Regions from separate parts of the Nocardia sp. NPDC004718 genome, predicted to be linked through region 1. Evidence: riboswitches for the same ligand, from Rfam matches in the RefSeq annotation. Region 1 holds a riboswitch; each other region holds the start of a gene.
The links. A riboswitch is a leader RNA that binds a small molecule or an ion and turns the genes downstream of it on or off. The one in region 1 is predicted to bind S-adenosylmethionine.
Positions count from the first base shown of each region.

Region 2: another riboswitch for S-adenosylmethionine. It lies ahead of metX (homoserine O-acetyltransferase MetX); the one in region 1 lies ahead of ACWEH3_RS01565 (rhodanese-like domain-containing protein).
Region 3: another riboswitch for S-adenosylmethionine. It lies ahead of ACWEH3_RS08955 (aminotransferase class V-fold PLP-dependent enzyme); the one in region 1 lies ahead of ACWEH3_RS01565 (rhodanese-like domain-containing protein).
Region 4: another riboswitch for S-adenosylmethionine. It lies ahead of ACWEH3_RS29970 (ATP-binding cassette domain-containing protein); the one in region 1 lies ahead of ACWEH3_RS01565 (rhodanese-like domain-containing protein).

Region 1 is NZ_JBSGCA010000001.1:291,273-296,794, reverse strand. Features, by position in the region: gene ACWEH3_RS01580 (amidohydrolase family protein) at 1-839, opposite strand, end outside; gene ACWEH3_RS01575 (FAD-dependent oxidoreductase) at 924-2,387, opposite strand; gene ACWEH3_RS01570 (Rv0361 family membrane protein) at 2,766-3,215, shown strand; SAM riboswitch class IV at 3,279-3,395, shown strand; gene ACWEH3_RS01565 (rhodanese-like domain-containing protein) at 3,410-3,826, shown strand; gene ACWEH3_RS01560 (O-succinylhomoserine sulfhydrylase) at 3,823-5,037, shown strand; gene ACWEH3_RS01555 (serine/threonine-protein kinase) at 5,049-5,522, opposite strand, start outside.
Region 2 is NZ_JBSGCA010000002.1:82,055-87,576, reverse strand. Features, by position in the region: gene ACWEH3_RS02495 (DUF3017 domain-containing protein) at 50-295, shown strand; gene metX (homoserine O-acetyltransferase MetX) at 521-1,678, opposite strand; SAM riboswitch class IV at 1,896-2,006, opposite strand; gene ACWEH3_RS02485 (TetR family transcriptional regulator) at 2,059-2,772, opposite strand; gene ACWEH3_RS02480 (MFS transporter) at 2,854-4,398, shown strand; gene ACWEH3_RS02475 (NADP-dependent isocitrate dehydrogenase) at 4,753-5,522, shown strand, end outside.
Region 3 is NZ_JBSGCA010000008.1:129,361-134,882, forward strand. Features, by position in the region: gene ACWEH3_RS08945 (flavin reductase family protein) at 1-505, shown strand, start outside; gene ACWEH3_RS08950 (helix-turn-helix domain-containing protein) at 516-1,016, opposite strand; gene ACWEH3_RS08955 (aminotransferase class V-fold PLP-dependent enzyme) at 941-2,260, opposite strand; SAM riboswitch class IV at 2,308-2,421, opposite strand; gene ACWEH3_RS08960 (Pls/PosA family non-ribosomal peptide synthetase) at 2,955-5,522, shown strand, end outside.
Region 4 is NZ_JBSGCA010000055.1:4,544-10,065, reverse strand. Features, by position in the region: gene ACWEH3_RS29985 (ABC transporter substrate-binding protein) at 1-269, opposite strand, end outside; gene ACWEH3_RS29980 (LLM class flavin-dependent oxidoreductase) at 266-1,378, opposite strand; gene ACWEH3_RS29975 (GNAT family N-acetyltransferase) at 1,375-1,890, opposite strand; partial or broken gene ACWEH3_RS29970 (ATP-binding cassette domain-containing protein) at 1,949-2,137, opposite strand; gene ACWEH3_RS29965 (hypothetical protein) at 2,134-2,334, shown strand; SAM riboswitch class I at 2,346-2,439, opposite strand; gene ACWEH3_RS29960 (hypothetical protein) at 2,825-3,532, shown strand; gene ACWEH3_RS29955 (glycosyltransferase) at 3,559-4,725, opposite strand; gene ACWEH3_RS29950 (LppM family (lipo)protein) at 4,761-5,522, opposite strand, start outside.

The DNA of each region.
Region 1 (5,522 bases):
GCGCGGCTTCCCGGGAGTTCGTCGCGGCGCAGCCGGAGGGTCGGCGGTTCGGGCCGGTACAGCGGCAGCGTGGGGGCCGGCCCCTCGCGGACGACGCGCTCGCGGGCCGGGAGTCGATAGAACGCGCGCGCGTTGTCCTCCAGCACCGCGTACATGTCGGTGCCCACCACGTCGCAGAGCAGATCCACGTCCGAGTCCCGGAACGGACGTCCGGCTCGGGTACCGGGCAAATCGGTGCCGAACATGAGGGCTTCCGGATTCACCGCGTGCACGCGGCGCAGCGTGTCGGCGACGTTCATCGCGACCCGGCCGAAACCGGTCGCCTTGACCTTGGCTCCGCGGTCGACCAGATCCAGCAGGAATGGCAGCCCTTCGGCGGACATGCCCAGATGGTCGACCGACAGCGCGGGCAGCTTGGAGATGACCGGTTGCAACGAGGCCAGCATCGTGCCGTCGATGTAGACCTCGACGTGCCAGCCGGCCAGTTCGTACGCGCGCAGCGCCTGCAACGTCATTCCGGCGATGTCGGTGGCCGCGCGCTTGAGGTTGAAACGCAGTGCTCGCACACCGATCCGGTCCAGTTCGAGGATCTCCTCGTCGGAGGCGTCCAGATCGAGCCGGGTGACGCCGACCCAGCCCTCGCCGAGCTCGGCGAGGGCGGCCTTCAGGTAGGTCTGGTCCGTGCCCTGGAACGACCCGCTGACCACGGCGCCGCCGCTGACGTCGTAGCGCGCCATGCGCTTCCGGTAATCGGCGATGGTGAACGGGTCGGGCAGGTAGCCCTCGTTCTCGGCCAGCGGAAACCGCGGGTCGAAAATGTGCAGGTGGGCATCGAACACTTGTACAGAATGCCTCAGGGTCGGATTTTCCGCTGCCACAGCAGGGGTGTCGCGATGGCGGCGGAGGCGGTCACTGCGGGGTGATCAGACCTTGTGGGGTTCGCTGGCGCGCAGCATGTCCTCGCGTTCGACGACCTTGACGCGCTCGCGGCCCTCCGGCTCACCGAGGGAGCGTTCGTGCGCGTCGAGGCGGTACCAACCGGCCCAGGTGGTGAATGGGATGCCCTTGCCTTCGAGGAATTCGATGACGGCCTCGGGGTCGGGCCGCTCGGCCGGGGTGAAGCCGGGAGCGTCGTCCAGCAGGCAGGCGATGGTCTCGTTGGCGTCGCCCTTGGTGTGGCCGATCAGGCCGACCGGGCCGCGCTTGATCCAGCCGGTGACGTAGGTGGCGGGCAGGTAGCGCGCGGCGCCGTCGGCGTTCTCGTCGACGAGCACGCGGCCCGCTTCGTTCGGCACGGTGCCCGCCTGGTCGTCGAACGGCAGGTTGGTCAAGTTCTGCGACAGGTAGCCGACGGCGCGGTACACCGCCTGCACGTCCCAGTCCTTGAACACGCCGGTGCCCTTGACGTTGCCGGTGCCGTCGAGCTCGGTGCGCTCGGTGCGCAGGCCGACGACCTTGCCGTTCTCGCCGAGAATTTCGGCGGGGGATTCGAAGAAGTGCAGGAACAGCTTGTGCGGCCGGTCGCCCGCGTCGCGGATGGCCCACTGCTCGAGCGTGTTGGCGACCATGTCGACCTGCTTGGAGTGACGGCGCGCGGCTTCGGAGCCTTCGTCGTAGTCGATGTCCTCGGGGTCGACGATGACCTCGATCGTGGGCGAATGGTCGAGCTCGCGCAGTTCCAGCGGGGTGAACTTGGCCTGCGCGGGACCGCGGCGGCCGAAGACGTGCACCTCGACGGCCTTGTTGGCCACCAGGCCCTTGTAGACGTTCGGCGGGATCTCGGTCGGCAGCAGTTCGTCGCCGGTCTTGGCCAGCACGCGGGCGACGTCGAGGGCGACGTTGCCGACGCCCAGGACGGCGACCTTCTCCGCCTCCAGCGGCCAGGTGCGGGGGACGTCGGGGTGGCCGTCGTACCAGGAGACGAAGTCGGCGGCGCCGTAGGAGCCGTCGAGGTCGATGCCGGGGATCGGCAGGGCGCGGTCGGCGTTGGCGCCGGTGGAGAAGATCACCGCGTCGTAGAAGGCCCGCAGGTCGTCGAGGGTTATGTCGGTGCCGTAGTCGATGTTGCCGAGCAGGCGCACCTGCGGCTTGTCGAGGACCTTGTGCAGGGCGGTGATGATGCCCTTGATGCGGGGGTGATCGGGTGCGACGCCATAGCGGATCAGGCCGAACGGCGCGGGCATGCGCTCGTAGAGGTCGATCGACACCTCGGCATCGGACTTCATCAAGGCGTCGGCGGCGTAGATCCCGGCCGGTCCGGCGCCCACGATCGCGATGCGGAGCGGGCGGGTCTTCGCGGTGTGCGCGTCAGGCCCGGAGGAGGAAGCCTGCGTCACCACGGAGGGCTCGCGGACACCGCCATCCTCTACTGCACTCTGTTCGGTCATCTCTTTACGCGCACCTTTATGGTCGAAACAATTAATGACGTCGGGCTTAGCTTAGGCTAAGTTGACGCACCGGCTCGGTCGCACCCGTCCGGTGCGGACGCCGGCGTTGCCGGCTCGTGGCTGCACGGTGCTCCATTCGCCGCGGCGTAGAGCTGCCGATTCGCTATGACAGCAGGCCGCCGTCCCGCGATTCTATCGGGATGGCCGACGCCGCCCCGCGTCGGTGCGTGAACTCGACGGACGCCATCGACAGCCACGATTGTCGCTTACCCGCTCGCGCGCGGTCTATCGTCGCCGCTCGCCCCGGGTCGGCGCCGCGCCGGGCTGTTGCCCGGGGCCGAGCGCTCGATACCCGCGCCGACCAGGGATCATCGAGCCATGACCGAACAGCAGCCGACCGCGGGCGAGGACGAGATCATCCGGGTCGATCAGACCGATAAACGCTCGGTGGTCCCCTTCGCCGCCGCCGCGGTGGTCGCGGCGATCGTGCTGATCGCGATCGTGCTCGGCGGTGTGCTGTCGCCCGCTGAGAAAAATGTCACAGACGCCGACCGCATCACGGCGGCCGTCCGCGATTTCGTGGACGGCTCCAACCGCAGCGACGCCGTACCGCCGCCCGGCACCGCGTGCCAGGGCTTCGACGCCGCCCACTCACCGCTGGCGGGCCAGGACGGCGCCGGAAAGCCCGTCGAGATCACGAAAATCGACTCGCCGATGGTGGACGGCGACCGGGGCAAGGCGACCGTCACCACGAAGGTGGGTGGGCAGGAGAAGACGACGACCTGGACTCTCACCAGGTCCGGCGACAAGTGGCTGGTATGCACGTGAGCGTTCGCGCAGGGTGCGACACGGTTTGACACGGTGACCCGGGTCGGTGCAATCTCAGTCGAAGGTCATGAGAACCAGTGTCAAGCCCCGGCATTGCTGGTCGGCAACCCTCCTCCGCGGTGGGGTGCTCCGGGTGACGACCTGGCGGCGCCCTGGTCCCGGGCGCGGCAAGTGCGGATTCGCAGGAGGTGCACATGAGTTATGCCGGTGACATCACCCCTCAGCAGGCTTGGGAGCTGCTGCGGGACAATCCGGAAGCCGTCCTGGTGGACGTGCGGACGGAAGCGGAATGGAGGTTCGTCGGCGTCCCCGACACGAGCCCGATCGAACGGCCGACCGTGCTGATCGAGTGGGTCGATTCCACGGGGGCGCGCAACGAGGCGTTCGTCGAGCAGCTGAAGCAAGCGCTCGACGGCCATGATCCCGAGGCTCCCGTCGTCTTCCTCTGTCGCTCCGGTCAGCGTTCGGTGGGCGCGGCGATCGCCGCCACCTCGGCGGGCTACCGCACCTCCTACAACGTGCTCGAGGGCTTCGAAGGCCCGCTCGACGAATTCGGGCATCGCGGCGGCTCCGGCTGGCGCGCCCTCGGATTGCCCTGGCGGCAGTCGTGATCACCGGCGGCGCGTTCGACAAGCCGCTGCCCGAGAGCGTCGGCCCCGCGACGCTCGGCGTGCGCGGCGGGCTGCGGCGCTCCGGTTTCGAGGAGACCGCCGAGGCGCTCTACCTCACCTCCGGCTTCGTCTACGAGAGCGCGGAGGCCGCCGAGGCCGCGTTCACCGGCGAGGTCGAACATTTCGTCTACTCCCGCTACGGCAACCCGACGGTGGCCATGTTCGAGGAGCGGATGCGCCTGCTCGACGGCGCCGAGGCGTGCTTCGCGACCGCGAGCGGCATGTCCGCGGTGTTCACCGCGCTGGGCGCGCTGCTGGGCGCGGGCGACCGGCTCGTCGCCGCGCGCAGCCTGTTCGGCTCGTGCTTCGTGGTGTGCAACGAGATACTGCCGCGCTGGGGCGTGGAGACCGTCTTCGTCGACGGCGAGGATCTCGACCAGTGGGAACAGGCGCTGTCCGTGCCCACTCAGGCGGTCTTCTTCGAGACGCCAGCCAATCCGATGCAGACGTTGGTCGACGTGCGGCGCGTGAGCGAGCTGGCGCACGCGGCGGGCGCGAAGGTCGTGCTGGACAACGTGTTCGCCACCCCGCTGCTGCAACGCGGCTTCGAACTCGGCGCCGACGTGGTGGTCTACTCGGGCACCAAGCACATCGATGGCCAAGGCCGCGTGCTGGGCGGCGCCATCCTGGGCGCCAAGGACTACATCGACGGCCCGGTCAAGACGCTGATGCGCCACACCGGCCCCGCGCTGAGCCCGTTCAACGCGTGGACGCTGCTCAAAGGCTTGGAGACGATGCCGCTGCGGGTGCGCCATTCGTCGGAGTCCGCGCTGCGCATCGCCCGCTTCCTGGAGAGCAACCCGGCCGTCAGCTGGGTGCGATACCCGTTCCTGGATTCGCATCCGCAGTCCGCGCTGGCCGCAAGCCAGATGAGCGGCGGCGGCACCGTGGTCACCTTCGAGTTGAACGCACCCGAGAACGAGGCGAAGAAGCGCGCGTTCGAAGTCCTGAACCGGTTGCGCATCGTCGACATCTCCAACAACCTCGGTGACGCCAAGTCCCTGATCACCCACCCCGCGACCACGACCCATCGCGCCATGGGCCCCGAAGGCCGGGCCACCATCGGCCTGTCCGACGGCGTCGTCCGCATCTCGGTGGGTCTGGAGGACGTGGAAGACCTGCTCCAGGATCTCGACCAAGCCCTCGCCTGAGCAGGGCTCGGTCACATCGGCACGGTGACGCCGGGTGAAGACTGTGCACCGTGCAGGATCAAGTGGCTGGGAACGTCGTCTTTCTTGTCGTTCTTCCTGCCGTTCTTGTTCTTGCCCGGCAGGTCGAAGGCCAGCCGGATCGTCACGGCGCGGCCGGGCGCGATGCGTGCGAAGTCGTCGCCGGGCGGGTTGAGTCCGGCGGTGGCCGCCGCGTCGGGTGCGACGGAGCGGCCCGCGGTGGTGATCAGCCGTTGACCGGTGACGTCGAGGACTTGGTCGCGGTCGGACACGTTGGTGACCGTCAGTGTGACGATCGTTCGGGAACCGCCGCCGGAGCCCACATCGGTCACGGTGAAAGCGAAGTTTCCGTCGCGCACGGCAGTACCCGGATTCGCGGGTTGTCCGCCGGTCGGGGGCAGCGGAGTATCGGTCGGCGTAGCGGGTTCGCGGGTCGTCGGACCTGCGACGGGCGCGGACCCTATGCT
Region 2 (5,522 bases), on a different contig from region 1:
GGCCGGACGCCGCGGTTCGGGAGCGGAGTTCTTGCGTTCCCATCTGCCGATGGTCGTCGTGACGCTGGTCATCGTGGTGGCGGTGGTATTCGTGGCGTCCGATCGTTGGCGGCGCGGGACGTTCTTCTTCGGCGGTGCCACCCTGCTGGCGGCGGCATTCCGGCTGTGCCTGCCGACTACCCGGGTGGGGCTGCTGGCGGTGCGCAGCAAGCCGTTCGACGTCGGCGCGCTGACGCTGCTGGGGTCGAGCATCCTGTTCCTCGCGGCCACGATCAACACGCTCGGCGTCGGCTGAGGGCGGGCGACCCAGCGATGGCCGGGTCGCCCTGATGCAGCGGCGTATCGCTCGGCGAAGACCGTCCGTTCGCGCGGACTGCACGCCGATAGCGGCGCTGCGGGAGTGGATCGAGACCAACATCAACCGCATCGAAGCGGCGCGGCGAACCGCAGCGCTCTGCGAGTGGACGGCATCACGGCGCGAGGCACCGATCAGTGCGGGCGGGAGAGGAAGCGCACTTTTTCAGCGTTCGGGGCGCACACCGGCGCGGGCCAGGCGCATGGTCTCGGTCAGCAGTTTGGACACCGCCGCCGCCTCGGTGAGGAATCCGTCGTGCCCGTCGCGGGAGTGCACGATCTCCAGTCCGTCGCATCCGGGCAGCAGATCGGCGAGTTCCTGCTGGGTCCGCAGCGGATAGAGCCGGTCGGAGTCGACGCCGCCGACCACGCACGGCACCGGCGTCGCCGAGAGCGCCGCCTCGATGCCGCCCCGGCCGCGGCCGACGTCGTGGCGGTTCATCGCCTCGGTCAGCAGCACGTACGTGGCGGGATCGAAACGCTTGCAGAGCTTTTCGGCCTGATGGTCCAGGTAGCTCTGCACCGCGTAGCGTCCGCCGTTCCACGGGTCCTCGTCGCCCTGCGGCTTGTTCGCGAACCGGTGATCCAGCTCGAACTCGGTGCGGTAGGTCAGGTGCGCGATCCGCCGGGCCAGCGCCATCCCCGTCGTCGGTGCGCGGCCGGTGCCGTGATAGTCGCCGCCCTGCCAGTCCGGATCGGACGTGATCGCCGCGATCTGGGTGGTCTGGGTGCCGATCTGATCGGCGGTGGCGCGGGCTCCGACCGCGAGCACCAGCGCCGCGGCGACCCGATCCGGTGCGCCGACCATCCACTCGAGCACCCGCATACCGCCCATCGACCCGCCGACCACGGCCGCGAGCCGCTCGACACCGACAAGGTCGAGCAGAGCGGCTTCGGCGGTCACCTGATCTCGGATGGAGATCTCGGGAAAACGCGCGCCCCAAGGCTTTCCGTCCGGAGCCGTGGTGGACGGCCCGGTGCTGCCCTTACAGCCGCCGAGCACGTTCGTCGCGATCACACACCATTCGTCGGTGTCCAGCGGCGCGCCCGGCCCGACCATGCCGTCCCACCAGCCGGGCAGCTGGTGCACGCCGTCGGGCTTGCCGACGACGTGCGAGTCGCCGGTCAGCGCGTGTTCGACCAGCACGACGTTGTCCAGGCCGGGGGAGAGCTCACCCCAGCGTTGTACCGCGAGGTGGACGTCCGGGATGACCGCGCCGTTCTCCAGTCGCACGTCCCCGATGGCGATGGTGCCGAGCTGTCCATCCGGGGGCGGCAGGGCGATGCGGGAGGTCCGCGCGCTCGGTTCGGTGTTCACGGTCATGTCGCCGCCGCCGCGAAACCGGGGGGCGGAGGATCCGGGAGGAAACGTACGATCCCGAACTCGGCACCACGGATGTGCGGGGCCGACTGCGCCGGGCCTCGCTCGGCCCCGGGCGCGGTGAATTCACTCATGGTTTGCTCCCAAGCAGGTGTTCGCCGGTACAGCAGGGGTTAGCGGTGTGTGGGTGACGAACAACAACACATGGCGGCGACCTCCTGTTACGCGCTTGCTCCCGGCTCTCGGGAGCCAGGTCATCACCCGGAGCACCCCACCGCGGCTGGAGGGTTGCCGACCAGCGAGCCGGGGCTTGACGCTGGTACTCATGACCTGTCCGGCATCATAACCGGCGGGCGGTCAGCGCCCGAAATCCTCCATCGAACTCACTGGTCCGCGGCGGTCGGCGCACCACAGCAGGTGCGCACGAACTCGTCGTAGGCCTCGGTGAACGCGGCCCGCCCCGCCTTGGCCGCGACCGCGAGGTCGTCATCGAGGAACACATCGTCGGAGCACTCCATGCCGATGTGGCCGATCAGTTGCCAGGCGCCGACGATCAGTCGCACCGGGCGCGCGTCCGGCGTGGTGCCGAGGCGCTCGGCGACCACCGCGGCGATCGCGTGGTTCTTGTCGTCGGCGTGCTCCATGCTGCGCGCGCTGACCGACGGGCTGCTGCGCAGAATCCGCTGCATCTTCTGGAACTGCCGGAACGACAGCGGATCCGCCTCGCCCGCCGCGGCGGCTTCATCGACCACGTGCAGGAAGGCCTGGCGCAGCGCCCCGAGTTCGTTGCCCGTGCGGGGCAACTCGCGCAGCGTCTCGGCGATGGTTTGCCCGAAATCCTGCACCGGCCCCAGGACGATGTCTTCCTTGCTGTCGAAATAGCGGTTGATCGTGCGCGGCGAGACGTCCGCCGCGTTGGCGATCTGCTCGATCGTGGTCGCGTCGAAGCCCTGTGTGTCGCACAGGTCTAGGGCCGCGGCGATGATCCGCAGCCTGGTCTGTTGCTTCTTGCGTTCGCGCAGGCCCTGGGTCGCCGGGCCGCCGGCGGCGCGGTCGGCCGCTGCGCCCGCGCCCGTCGGCGCCGATAACTCGAGCATGCCCCCATGTTAACGCAACCTGCCGTTTTCCTGTCCGTAACGGTCAAATGTCGTATCGCGACATTTTGCGCTTGACGACAAATGTCGCTAGATGACAGGATTGCTCCGGACATCGAGGACGAGGAGAAGACCGTGACCGAGACCGCGACAGCGGTGCACGCGCCGCAGCGGGCGAGCGGTTCAGCGCGTTGGCTCGCGCTGGGAGTGATCGCGTTAGCCCAGCTCATGGTGGTGCTGGACGCCACCATCGTGACAATCTCGCTGCCGTTCGCGCAGCGTGATCTCGACATCAGCGACGGCAACCGGCAATGGATGCTCACCGCCTACACGCTGATCTTCGGTGGTCTGCTGCTGCTCGGCGGCAGGCTGGCCGACTACCTCGGCCGACGCCGGATCTTCATCGTCGGCCTGATCGGCTTCGCGAGTGCGTCGGCGCTGGCCGGTCTCGCGCAGACCGGTGCGGAACTGTTCGCCGGACGCGCGTTGCAGGGCGCGTTCGCCGCACTGCTGGCTCCGGCCGCGCTGTCGCTGCTGTCGGTGACCTTCACCGAGCCCGGCGAGCGGGCCACCGCGTTCGGTGTGTTCGCGGGCATCTCCGCGGGTGGTGCGGCGCTGGGCCTGATCGCCGGTGGCGCGCTCACCGAATACGCCTCCTGGCGCTGGTGCCTGCTGGTCAACACGCCGATCGCGCTGATCGCGCTGCTCGGCGCGCTGGCCTGGGTGGCGAAGGACGTGCCCGCGCCGCGCAGCGGGGGATACGACGTGCCAGGAGCCGTCACCGTGACGCTCGGCCTGATCGCCATCGTGTACGGCTTCAGTCGTGCCGCCGATGACGGCTGGCTGGCAGGCAGCACGCTGGCGCTGCTGGTCGCCGGGCTGGCCTTGCTCGTCGCCTTCGTCGCGATCGAACGGCGCTCGGCGAACCCGCTGCTGCCGTTGCACATCCCGGGTGAGATCAACCGGGGCGGCGCGTTCCTCGCCGCGCTGCTCATCCCGATCGCGATGTTCGCGATGTTCCTGTTCCTGAGCTTCTACTTCCAGATCACGCTGGGCTACTCCGCCCTGAAGGCGGGCTTCGCGTTCCTGCCCTTCCCGGCGGGCATCGCGATCTCGGCGGGTGTCACCAGTGCTCTGCTGCCGAAGCTCGGCCCGCGTCCGCTGATGCTGGCCGGGGCCGTGCTGGGCGTCATCGGCCTGGTGCTGCTGGCTCAACTGAGCTTCGGTGACAGCTTCCTCGCCGGTGTGCTGCCCGCTCAGGTGCTCATCGCGCTCGGTATGGGTCCGCTGTTCGTCGGCATGCAGACGGTCGCGCTGCATCAGGTGGAGGAAGAGGACTCCGGCGTCGCCTCCGCGCTGCTGAACGCGGCGCAGCAGGTCGGCGGCGCGGTCGGCACGGCGTTGCTGACCACCATCTCGGTGCAGGTCGCCAAGACCTTCGCGCACGACAATCCCGGCATCGACAACCTGGCCGCGCGGGCCGCGATCCACAGTTACGATGTGGCCTTCTACGTCGGCGCCGGGTTCTTCCTGGCGGCCATCCCGATCATCGCGCTGATGATCCGGGACCGGCCGGAGAACCTGATCGAAGGTTCCGAGGACGGGGCACGGCTTCCGGTCGCGGTCTGATCCACCGGAACGAGGTCCGGGCGGCGTGCTCACGCCGCGCGGGCCTCGTCGTGTGCCAGGCGGTTGCCGTGCTGGAACGGAAGGCGGATCATGGCGGCGACGGCGGTTGCGCGGGTGCCGCCGCGGCGCTGGAAGGCATTGCCTACCAATCGGTAACAAAGGTGGTCCAGCTCACACCGGGGGCTGCCCGTGCGGTGAGGACTTCGGCAGCAGTACGCTTGTCTTGTTTGCACCACATGTCCCGCCGACAACGCGGGACATATACGTTGTCTGTTGGAACAGCTGGGGTCCGCTCACAAGCGTGTTCGCCTGGCCGTGCAATGAGGGCACCATCCTAGGAGGACACGAAGATCCATGTCCAAGATCAAGGTTGAAGGCACCGTCGTAGAACTCGACGGCGACGAGATGACCCGGATCATCTGGCAGTTCATCAAGGACAAGCTGATCCACCCCTACCTCGACGTGAACCTCGAGTACTACGACCTCGGCATCGAGTACCGCGACAAGACCGATGATCAGGTCACCATCGACGCCGCCGAAGCCATCAAGAAGCACGGCGTCGGTGTGAAGTGCGCCACTATCACTCCGGACGAGGCGCGAGTCAAGGAATTCGGCCTCAAGAAGATGTGGCGGTCGCCCAACGGCACCATCCGCAACATCTTGGGTGGCACCATCTTCCGGGCCCCGATCATCATCTCGAACGTTCCGCGGCTGGTGCCGGGCTGGACCAAGCCGATCATCATCGGCCGCCACGCCTTCGGCGATCAGTACCGCGCCACCGACTTCAAGGTGTTCCAGGGCGGTACCGTCACCGTGACCTTCACCCCGGACGACGGCAGCGAGCCGATCGAGCACGAGGTCGTGAAGATGCCCGAGGAGGGCGGTGTCGTCCTGGGCATGTACAACTTCCGCAAGTCCATCGAGGACTTCGCGCGGGCGTCGTTCAACTACGGCCTGCAGCAGAACTACCCGGTGTACATGTCGACGAAGAACACCATCCTCAAGGCCTACGACGGCATGTTCAAGGACACGTTCCAGGACATCTTCGACGCCGAGTTCAAGAGCCAGTTCGACGCCGCGGGCCTGACCTACGAGCACCGGCTGATCGATGACATGGTCGCCTC
Region 3 (5,522 bases), on a different contig from region 1:
TCTGAGCGGCATCACCGCGGAGCAATATCGTGCGTCGATGCGCCACTATCCGGCCGGCGTCACCGTTGTCACGCTGCGTTCGCCGCAAGGGCCGGTCGGCTTCACCGCGACTTCCTTCGCCTCGCTGTCGCTGGACCCGCCGCTGGTGTCGTTCAACATCGCGCACACCTCCTCCAGCCTGTCCGGCATGCTGGACGCCGAGTCCGTCGTCATCCATTTCCTGGGCGAACACCAGCAGCACCTGGCCCACCGGTTCTCCCGAACGGCGGAGGAGCGTTTCACCGACCGATCTCTGTGGACCGCCCTCGACACCGGCGAACCCGTCCTGCACGGCACCCCCATCTGGCTACGCGCCACCGTGCACCAACTGATCCCCATCGGCGACCACACCTTCGTCGTCGGGTTGGTCACCCGGGTACACGACAACACCGACGAGAAGCCCTCCGCCGCACCGCTGCTGTACTACAACGGCCGCTACTACCGGCCGACCGCCCTCGGCGACTGACCCGAGTTCGCTACGCCACCCTCGGCCGCACCTGCACCACCAACTCGGCGTCGAGCGCACGGGCCAGCCGCTCCAGCACAGGAAGGCTGGGCACCGTCCCACCCGCCTCGAACCTGGCGACCGCGGACTGGGTCATACCTGCGGCATCGGCCAGCCCGGTCTGACTCCAGCCCCGCTCCTCGCGCATCCGCCGAATTGTCCGCCCCAGTTCATAAGCCAACCGAGCCGCTTCATAAGCCTCCGCGGCGCCGGGTTCCTTCATCCGGCGGGTCCTGATTTCCGCCCAATCACCACGCTCAGCCATTGATCTCATCCTCCTCGGCCGTATGCCGCTCCGCGATGCAGCGGTCGAGCGCTCGTCGCCCATAGCATCAATGCTATATCGCCTGGGATCCTTAGTGCCCTTTTCGACGAGATCGAGGAACAAGCGTCGTTTCAGCCCACGAGGCAGGGAGCCGCGCCGGTGGGGGCGGTGGAGGTGAAGGGGCGCGTTTCCGGGGTGGGGTTCCATACGCCGTTCTCGGCGGCGTAGTTCCAGGTGGGGCCCGTCGCCACGAGGGTGGCGATGGCATCGATCAGGCGGTCCACGTCGGCGGAGGTGGTGCCGAGGCCGATGCTCGCGCGCAGTGCGCCGTCCAAGCCGAGACGGGTGAGCAGCGGGTGGGCGCAGAAGCGTCCGTCGCGGACGCCGATACCGTGTTCGGCGGAAAGATAGGCGGCGACCTGGCCGGGGGCGAAATCGTCCAGAGTGAACGCGACGATGCCGACGGAGTCGGGGCTGTCGGTCCAGATGCGCAACAGCCGAACGCCAGGAATCTCGGCCAAGCCGTCGCGGAGACGGTCGGCGAGCTGATGTTCGTGCGCGGCAAGGGTTTCGGCGTCGATGACACAGAGCGCGTCACAGGCGGCGGCCAGCGCGGCGGCGCCGAGCACGTTCGGCGACCCGGCTTCGTGCCGCTGCGGAGCGGGCGCCCACTCGGCCGCGTCGGTACTCACCTCACGCACCGCGCCCCCGCCGGCGAGGTAGGGCCGCGCCGCGTCGAGCCAATCCCGTCTGCCCACCAGCACACCCGCGCCGAACGGCGCGTACAGCTTGTGGCCGGAGAACGCCAGGTAGTCGATCTCACTGGCGCGCAGGCTGATTCGACGATGCGGGGCCAGCTGGGCCGCGTCGACCAGGATTCGGGCGCCGCACTGGTGCGCGACGGTGGCCAGCCGCTCCAGCGGAAGCACCTCGCCGGTCACATTCGACGCACCGGTCACCGCGAGCAGTGCGGCGGGCCTGCTGCACAGTTCGGCGACCAGCCTGCCGATGGTCTCCTCCACCGTGTCGGCGGCCTGCACGACCCGCCTGCCCCGCCTGGTCCAGGGCAGGAAGTTGGCGTGGTGCTCGATGTCGAGCACCACGGTGTCGCCGGGCACGCAGGACGCGAGCAGGTTCAGCGAGTCGGTGGTGTTGCGGGTGAACACCACCACTTGATCGTCGGCGGCGTCGAGGAACCGGGAGACCGACCCGCGGGCGGCCTCGTAGCACTCGGTGGAGATCCGGGAGGCGTAGCCCGCGCCGCGATGCACGCTCGCGTAGTACGGCAGCAACTGCTGTACCCGGTCGGTGACCTGCGTCAACGCCGGCGCGCTCGCCGCGTAGTCGAAGTTGGCGTAGGTGGCCGTTCCGCCTTGCACCAGCGGAACGAGCAATTCGTCGCCGGAGACCCGGGCGAGAGCGGCACAGGTGTTGTCGACAGTGGTAGTCATCACGTGAATCCCGTCGGCTAAGGGACCCGCAATCGAATGATTCGTCGAGTCCGCGCTTGCCGCGCCCGGTCGGGCGGCGGCCGGGTCGTCACCCGGAGCACCCCACCGCGGAGGAGGGTTGCCGGCCAGCAAGCCGGGGCTTCGCGCTGGCACTCATGACCTGACCCGAGGGTGGCAGAAGCGCCCCGGCGCTGTCAACCACGTTCGACCCCGAGTCCCAGGAGCACCGCGTGGAGATAACCACCAGGCGTGAGCCTTTACAAGCATCCCGACGACCGCCCGCGAGCCGCTGCCTCGACATCCCACGCGCCCCTCGGCAACTGACGCCTTCGACCGCGCTCCGAGGCGGCGGACCGGTCGCCGGCGCCACGAGCCTCCACGCCGCACGTGCCCATCCCGAGGTCCGCACCGCTTCGATGAGCGGAATCACACCCGCACACGAGCGATCTCCCGGCGAACCCGAGGGACGGCGGACCGACCAGCGATCGGCCTGTCGCGGCGGCGAATATCGATCCCACCTGCAACAACGCGCACAGCGCCCGCCGATCCGGCGCCCGCTGCGGTGAACAACGAACGACGACAACCCCGGGTACCGTGGACAACTGGCCATCGTGGCGTTTGCCCTTTGGTAACCCAGCTATGACACAACAACGGGAAAGTGTGAGGCGAGTCGATGGGAGGTGCGCAGAGCACCATGCTCGAGACAGACGTCGACGCGCCCGCGGGCCCGTTGTCGCGTGGTGACCGCGCGCCGGAAGCCAGGACACTGGTCGACATCCTGACCGCGACGGCGCTCGCCCACCCCGACGCCCCTGCCATCGATGACGGCCGAGTAGTGCTCTCCTACCTGGAGCTGGTCGTCGAGATCGAGAAGACCATGGCCCGTCTCGCCACCGCTGGTGTGCGACCGGGCGACCGGGTCGGCGTACGCATACCGTCGGGCACCCGTGAGCTCTACGTGACCATCCTCGCCGTCCTGTACTCCGGCGCGGCCTACGTGCCGGTCGACGCAGACGACCCGGACGAGCGCGCCCAACTGGTCTTCGGCGAGGCGCAGGTCACCGCGATCGTGACCGCGGCGGGCATCGAGACCACCGCCGCGGGCATCCGCGCGGCGGAAGAGCAGCGCGAGGAAGGCTGGTCGACGCTGCCGACTCCCCGCGACGACGCTTGGATCATCTTCACCTCGGGTTCCACCGGCACGCCGAAAGGCGTTGCCGTCACCCACCGCAACGCGGCCGCCTTCGTCGACGCGGAAGCCGACCTGTTCCTTCCGGACGCCCCGATCGGTCCGAGTGACCGTGTGCTCGCCGGATTGTCGGTCGCCTTCGACGCGTCCTGCGAGGAGATGTGGCTGGCCTGGCGCAACGGCGCCTGCTTGGTGCCCGCTCCGCGTGAACTGGTGCGCACCGGCGCCGATCTCGGTCCCTGGCTGGTGCGGCGGCGGATCACCGTGGTCTCGACCGTCCCGACCCTGGCGGCGACCTGGCCGGTCGAGGCGCTGGAGGCGGTGCGCCTGCTCATCTTCGGCGGCGAGGCCGTCCCGCCGGAACTCGCCGAGCGTGTCGCCGGAAACGGTGATGTGGCGCGCGAGGTGTGGAACACCTACGGTCCCACCGAAGCCACGGTCGTCGCCTGCGCCGCGCGGCTGGACGGTCAGTGGCCGATCCGAATCGGATTGCCGCTCAACGGCTGGGATCTGGTCGTCGTCGATGCGGCGGGTAACCCGGTGGCCGAGGGGGAATCCGGCGAACTGGTGATCGGCGGCGTCGGGCTGGCCCGCTACCTCGACCCGGCCAAGGACGCCGAGAAGTACGCGCCGCTGGCCTCCGTCGGCTGGGAGCGCGCGTACCGCAGCGGCGACCTGGTGCGCAACGACAGCGCCGGTCTGGTCTTCCTCGGCCGCGCCGACGATCAGATCAAGCTGGGCGGGCGGCGCATCGAACTCGGCGAGATCGATAACGCTCTGCAACACCTGCCCGGAGTCACCGGCGCCGCGACGGCCATCCGCACCACAAAAGCGGGCAACAAGCTACTGGTCGGCTATCTGACCGGACCAGGACCGGATTTCGATGCCAAGGCCGCGCGCGCGGTCCTCGCCGGACAGTTGCCCGCGCCGCTGGTGCCCCGGCTCGCGGTGGTCGACGAACTGCCCGCCCGCACCTCCGGCAAGGTCGACCGCGACGCGCTGCCCTGGCCGCTGCCCAACGCCGCCGAGGACGACGACGACAACGACCTGACCGGCACGGCCCTGTGGATCGCCGGACTCTGGGACGCCATCCTCGGCGCGCAGGTCGGCGATCTCGACGCGGACTTCTTCGACCTGGGCGGCGGTTCACTCGCGGCGGCCCAGCTGGTCACCGCCCTGCGCGAACGGTATCCGCAGATCGCCGTCGCGGACGTCTACGACCATCCCCGCCTGGGCGCGCTCGCCGAGCTGCTGGAGCAGACCACGCCCACCGTGGCCGTCGCCGACCGGACGGTGCGGCCGACGCCACCGCTCGCGCAAGCCGCGCAGGTACTCGCCACCATCCCGCTCACCACCCTTACCGGCTTGCAGTGGCTCACCTGGCTGGCGATCGTCGGCAACATCGCGGCCTGGTCGGGGTCGCTGCCATGGCTGCCACAGCTGTCCTGGTGGTGGACGCTGGTCGCGTTCCTGCTGTTCATCTCGCCGCTCGGCCGGATGACGATCTGCGTGGCGGGCGCGCGGCTGCTGCTGCGTGGTGTCCGGCCTGGGCGCTATCCGCGCGGGGGCTCGGTGCATCTGCGGTTGTGGGCGGCCGTGCGCCTGTCCGAGGCCAGCGGCGCCGAAAATCTGTCCGGCGCCCCCTGGATGGTGCCGTTCGCCCGCGCGCTGGGCGCGAAGATCGGCAAGGGGGTCGACCTGCACAGCCTCCCGCCGGTGACGGGGATGCTCGAACTGGGCGACGGTTGCAGCGTGGAGCCGGAGGTCGACCTGTCCGGCTACTGGATCGACGGCGACGTGGTGCATCTCGGCCCGATCACCGTCGGCCCCGGCGCGGTGGTCGGCTCGCGCTCGATCTTGTTGCCCGGCACGAAGATCGGTAAGAACGCCGAGGTTGCGCCCGGCTCCGCGGTGGCCGGCAAGGTGAAGGCGGAACAGGAGTGGGCCGGTTCGCCCGCGGTGAAGGTGGGCAAGGCCCAGCACCGCTGGCCCGCGCACACGCCCGATCGGGCCCGGCGCTGGGTCGGCGTCTTCGGCGTCACATCGATGGCGTTGGCCGCCATGCCGATTCTC
Region 4 (5,522 bases), on a different contig from region 1:
AGCCACGGCTTCAGCTCGCCGGTGGCCGGGTCCTGGTCGGTCAGCGAATCCACGATCTGCCGGGCGACGTAGAGCGTCTGATTGGTGCCCGCCTGGGCGGGATCCGAGCAGGTCGGCGCCTGGGACAGGCCGTAGCGCAGTACACCGCCCGGCTGGGGCGGGCCCGCGTCGCCGCCGGGCGCGGCCGAATCACTGCCGCAGGCGGCCACGGTGGTGGCCGCGGCGAGCGCGCCGGCCAGCGCGACGATTCGGTGACGGGTTCGGATCACGGGGCAACTCCAGATACTTCGGGGCGGGCGAGTTCCTCGCCCTGGTCGGGGTCGGCGTCGGCGACACCGGTCGCCAACGGTCGGCTGGGAATGCGGCGGCGCAATTCGGGCGCCACCTCGGCCTGGAACAGCTCGAGGCCGTCCAGGTACTGCCGCTCGGGGCGGCCGTCGCGTTCGGCGGACAGGTGGATCACCTCGTGGCCGAGGTGCGCGTGCTGGCGGCCGACCTTGTCGATCACCTGCTCCGGGCTGCCGATCAGCGCCGAACTGCGGGCCACGTAGTCGTCGAGGGTCTCGAACACCACCGGCAGCCCGCGTTCGCGCGCCAGCGCCAGCCGCGCTTCGAAGATCGGCCCGTAGGCCGCGAGCGCCTCCTGCGAGGTGCGCGACACCTGGAATCCGGTGGTGCCCGCGCCGACCAGCGCGTCGGCGGGGTCGTGGCCGTGGAACGCCCAGCGTTCCCGATAGTGGCGCACCAGCTCGGCATACGGCTCGATCGGGTTGGTGACGTTCGCCGAGAACAGTGGATCACCGTGGCGCGCGGCCAGTTCCACCGATTCGCGGCTGGTGGCGCTGCCGTGCCAGATCCGGATCTTCGGCTGCCACGGCCGCGGCAGTGCTTTGGCCTCGCGCAGCGGCGGACGGAAGCGCCCCGACCAGGTCACGTTGTCACCGGCCCACAGGGCGCGGAACAGTTCGTAGCCTTCGCGATTGCGGTCCCACTGGTCGTCGGGCGTGACGTGGTACAGCTGCGCCTGTGCGGCGCCGTTGCCCTTGCCGATGATCAGCTCGAGCCGCCCGCCGGACAGGTTGTCCAGCGTGGAGTAATCCTCGAAGGCGCGCACCGGGTCGAGCAGGCTCAGCGTGGTCACCGCGGTGAACAGCGTGATCCGCGAGGTGAGGGCGGCCAGGTGGGACAGGATGACCGGCGGCGCGGCGGACAGGAACGGATCCTCGTGCCGCTCGCCGACGGCGAACCCGTCGTAACCCAGTTCCTCGGCCAGCCGCGCCTGGCCGACGACGTCGCGCAGGCGTTCCCGGGTGCCGGGCAGGCGGCCGGTCCGCGGATCGGGTACCCGGGTGACCAAGGTGAACAGCAGGAACTTCACGCGATCGCTCCCAGCGCGGGCAGCTGCTTCTCGAAGGGATGCGGCCCGATCTGTTCCGCGGGCAGAGCCGGGTCGTAGAGCGCGCGGTAATCGGCGGCGAGATAGAGGGCGACCGCTTCGGGCTGACGCGGTCCGGTGGTCAGGTAGATCCGCCGGTAGCCGCGGCGCGCGATCTCGGCTTCCAGCCGCTCGAGTACGAACAGTCCGAGCCCTTGCCTGCGGTGCTCCCGCGAGGTCCAGATCCGCTTCAGCTCCGCGGTGTGCGCGTCGTAGCGCTGGAACGCACCGCCCGCCACCACTTCTCCGTCGCGGGTGACGACCAGCAGCGCGCCGTGCGGCGGCGCGAACGCGGTGGCCGGGTGCTCGCGCAACGAGACGTGCACCTCGCCGGGCGTGCGACCGTAGCGGCTGCTGTACTCGAGGGCGAGTTCGGCCAGCAGGGGCGCGGCCAGGGGGTCGTCCTGGGCGACCCGGTGCACGCGCAGTGTCGGGGTCGAGAGCGGTTGTGTCATCGGCTCAGCGCTTCTTCGGCAGGCCGGGCGGGTGCCGCCGTGCGCCAGATCGCGGACCGATCACGTCGAGCACTTCGCCGACCAGTTCCGGGTCCAGCGCGGAGGTGGGCTCGTCGAACAGGATCACGCGGGGGCGCAGCGCCAGCGCGCGAGCGATCGCCACCCGCTGCTGCTGCCCGCCCGACAGCCTGCGCGGATACGCGTCCGCCAGGTGTCCGATGCCGACCCGATCCAGCAGCAGGCGTGCCGTGCACGAACTGGGCGAGCAGGATCAGCGCGGCGGCACTGATCACCCAGCGCCAGGGATGCCGGGTCTTCGCGACGGTCGGCGTCGCGCCGGTCTCGGCGGGGGCCGGTGTTCCGGTCGGGTCCGGTTCGGTCGGCGCGGCGGCCTCGGGGGCGGCGTCCGGCGCGGTGGACGTGCTCATGACGGGTCCTCGATGATCACTTCGGTTCCTCCATCGGTCCCGGCGGAAGCACCCGCACCCGGTGACCGGGGGGTTGCTGCGACGTCGACGAGCCAGGTCTCTCGGTCGCTCTGGATGGTTGGCGCCGACCCCCTGTCAACGGATGTCAGGGGCGAGCCGAATCATGATGCCCAGCAAGGGAAGCCTGGAACAAGAGAAGTAATCACCGTGAGCGTAGATCTTGTCGACGCCGATTCATCGGATCTTTTTAGTAACCGGGCGTGCGCTGCTCTGCCGAGGGCGAGGTGAGTTTCCGCGCTTCGCCGATCCCGGGCGCGTGGCGCCGGACTGGGATGGTCCGATGCAGCATACGGCTATCGCCGACGCTGGGGAACGCCGGTGGGCTACGCGGAGGTCCGTTCCGGGCAAACAGGACTCGCCACGAAATTGCTGTGTGCAATCCCGGCTGCTGATTGCGTTTGCCGGAGTACTGTCCCCCTCGATCGTTCCGCCGATGAGGAGGTTTCGTGAACATATTGCGCCGTCTGACCCAGTTGTCCGCTGTCGCGACCAGTTCGATCGCCTTCGTGCTCGCCGGGCCGGGGGCCGCGTTCGCGGCTCCGGATGCCACGATTCCCGCGTTCCCCGAGGACTCCGTGCCGATCGCCGCCCCCGGTGACCTGTTCGGCGCGTATCAAGCCGCGCTCGACGCGTTGCGCGCGCTCGGTATCCAGCCGTTCGCGTACCCGAGCGCGTCGGCGTTCTGCCTCGACAACACCACGGCCGGTCTGGCGCCCGCCGTGGCAGGCGCCATTCCAGGGCCGTGGCCGAAGACCACAGTCCAGATTCCCGGCCAGGACCTCAGCGCCGTCAAGGCCGGGCAGGCCATGTTCACCTTCGTGCCCTACGGGCTCGGCCCGGACGGCCCGAATACCGCGGGAATGCAGGTGAGCTGGCTGAATTTGAATACCGGCCGCAGCGGCACGGCCGCCATGGGGCCGCTGCCGGAGGTCGCGCGTTCGATGGTTCCCGCGGCCGTTCCGCCGGACCAGCGGCCCGCGGCCGAGCAGGCGATCCGGGACTTCCTCGTCGCGTCCCTCCCGATGGGCGGGGTGCGCGCGGTCCCGGTGGACACCGGGAAGGGCACCGTGCTCGCCGCGATGTTCGGCACGGTGCAGAACGGCGCCAAGTCCTGCTTCTTCCTGCCGACGGTGGGAATCACCCCGGTGCCATGAGATTTCCGTCACCGCGGCACGGTCGCTCAGGGCAGCGGCCGACCTTTCCAGCGCGCCGTGCCGCGGCGACGGGCCAGGTGTGACCGCACCCACAGCAGCAGATACACCGCCACCGATACCGGATGCGCGACGGCGGCAGACAGGTCCGAAGGTTTCAGTGGGCCGCCGGTTTCGGTCGAGCGGGCCAGCAGTCGCCCGGCGACGGCGGCGAGCCAGCCGATCAGGCCCGCCCGGCGGTGCGCCCCGCGGCCGAACACCGCCACTGCGGGCGGCACCCAATAGGCAAGGGCGGCAACCAGTCCCACCGCCGCTCCACCCCTTATCGTGCCGTCGTAGGCCGACCAGAGCCAGCGGGAGTAGCCCGCGTCCAATTCCGCGGCGTCGCGATACATCCTGGTGCGGGCCAGCGGTCCCGCGGCCACCAGAACCGTGGAGTGACCGGCTCGCCGCAGCGTACGGGCGATGTCGAGGTCCTCGGTGACGCTTCCGGCCACCGCCGTGTGGCCGCCCACCGACCGGTACGCGACGTTGTCGAACACGAGGAACTGCCCGCACGCCACCGCCGTGGCGGGTCGAAGGCTCCGGTCGGCCGCGGTGACCGGCAGCGTCGAGGCCCACGACCAGCACAGCAGGGGCTGCACCAGCGCCTCCGCCACCGAGCCTGCCACTTGCAGGGGCCAGGGGGAGACCAACGCGGCGCGTCGTGCGCGCAGCGCGCCGACCGCCGCCGCGAGCGCCGTCGGGGCCAGTCGCACGTCGGCGTCCAAGAAGATCAGCACCGGCGTCGACACCTCCTCGGCCAGCCGGACGCAGGCGGCGGCTTTTCCGGTCCAGCCGGGGACCGGGTCGGACTCGCTGTGCAGCAGCGTGAAACGCGGGTCGTCGTCGATCGCCGCGCGGGCCGCGGCGCCGGTGTCGTCGGTGGACGCGTCGTCGAGGATGCGTACCGCCATGCGCGGCACGCCCACCTGGGCGCGCAGGTCGCCGATCAGCTCGGGTAGCCGGTCGGCCTCGTCGCGCGCCGGGATACAGACGGTGACCGGTTCGATCACCGTCGTCGGGGTGTTCGTCAACCGCCGCACGGTGATCCGGTTGTAGAGCGCGATGCCCGCGCCGAGCGCGGCGACCGCGGCGGCGAAGGAAGGCAGGGTCGAGTTCGCGCGCAACGTCTTCGGCAGGTCGGCACTCACCATGTGGGCCACGCTATCGCGGCACACCGACCTGTCGCTCAGCGATTCTGCGTCACCGAGCGCCACCAGCGGCTGAGAGAGAAGCCGACCTCCGGCGCGCCGGGCGCGGCGGGGTTGCGGTCCATGTACGCCATGGCCGCGACGATGGCGGCCACCGCGAGCGTGATGCCGCCCGCGATGCCGGCCCAGCCCGCGAACGAGCGGGTGTTCGGGTCGGCGTAACTGACCTCGGCGCGCAATGTGGAGACATCACCGGGCGGCAGCTTCCAGGAGACGACGTTGTCGCCCTCCCGGCTGCCGTTGGTCTTGGCGACGCGTGCCGGGAACGCGATGGTGAACTGCACGTCCGAGCCGTGCGGCGGCACCGATTTCAGATCGACCCGCCCGCTCAGGCTGACCAGATCGCCGGTGCGCTGGAATTGCAACTGGAACATGCCCTGGGTCTGCTCGGACAGCCCGCCGAGCTGCTGCACCTCGCCGAACGACAGATCCTCGAAGAAGACCTGGCTGCCCGTATATCCGTCCTGGGCGTACGGCTCCACCCGCACCTTGGCGGCCAGCGTCTCGGGCGCCTTCAGCTGCGGACCCTTGTCCCCGGGGTCGGCGGGCACCACGGCGGCGACGATCCGTCCGGACACCCGGTCGTTGGACGAGACCCCCATCGAAACCTGGACCCGCAGGCACGCTGCGAGCATCGGTACCAGCATCGCCGCGAGCAGGACGACCGAAGCGGCACGCAGGGCACGGCGTGGGACCCGCCGCGGCGGACGATCCAAGGTTTCGAGCTTCGTGGTGACGGG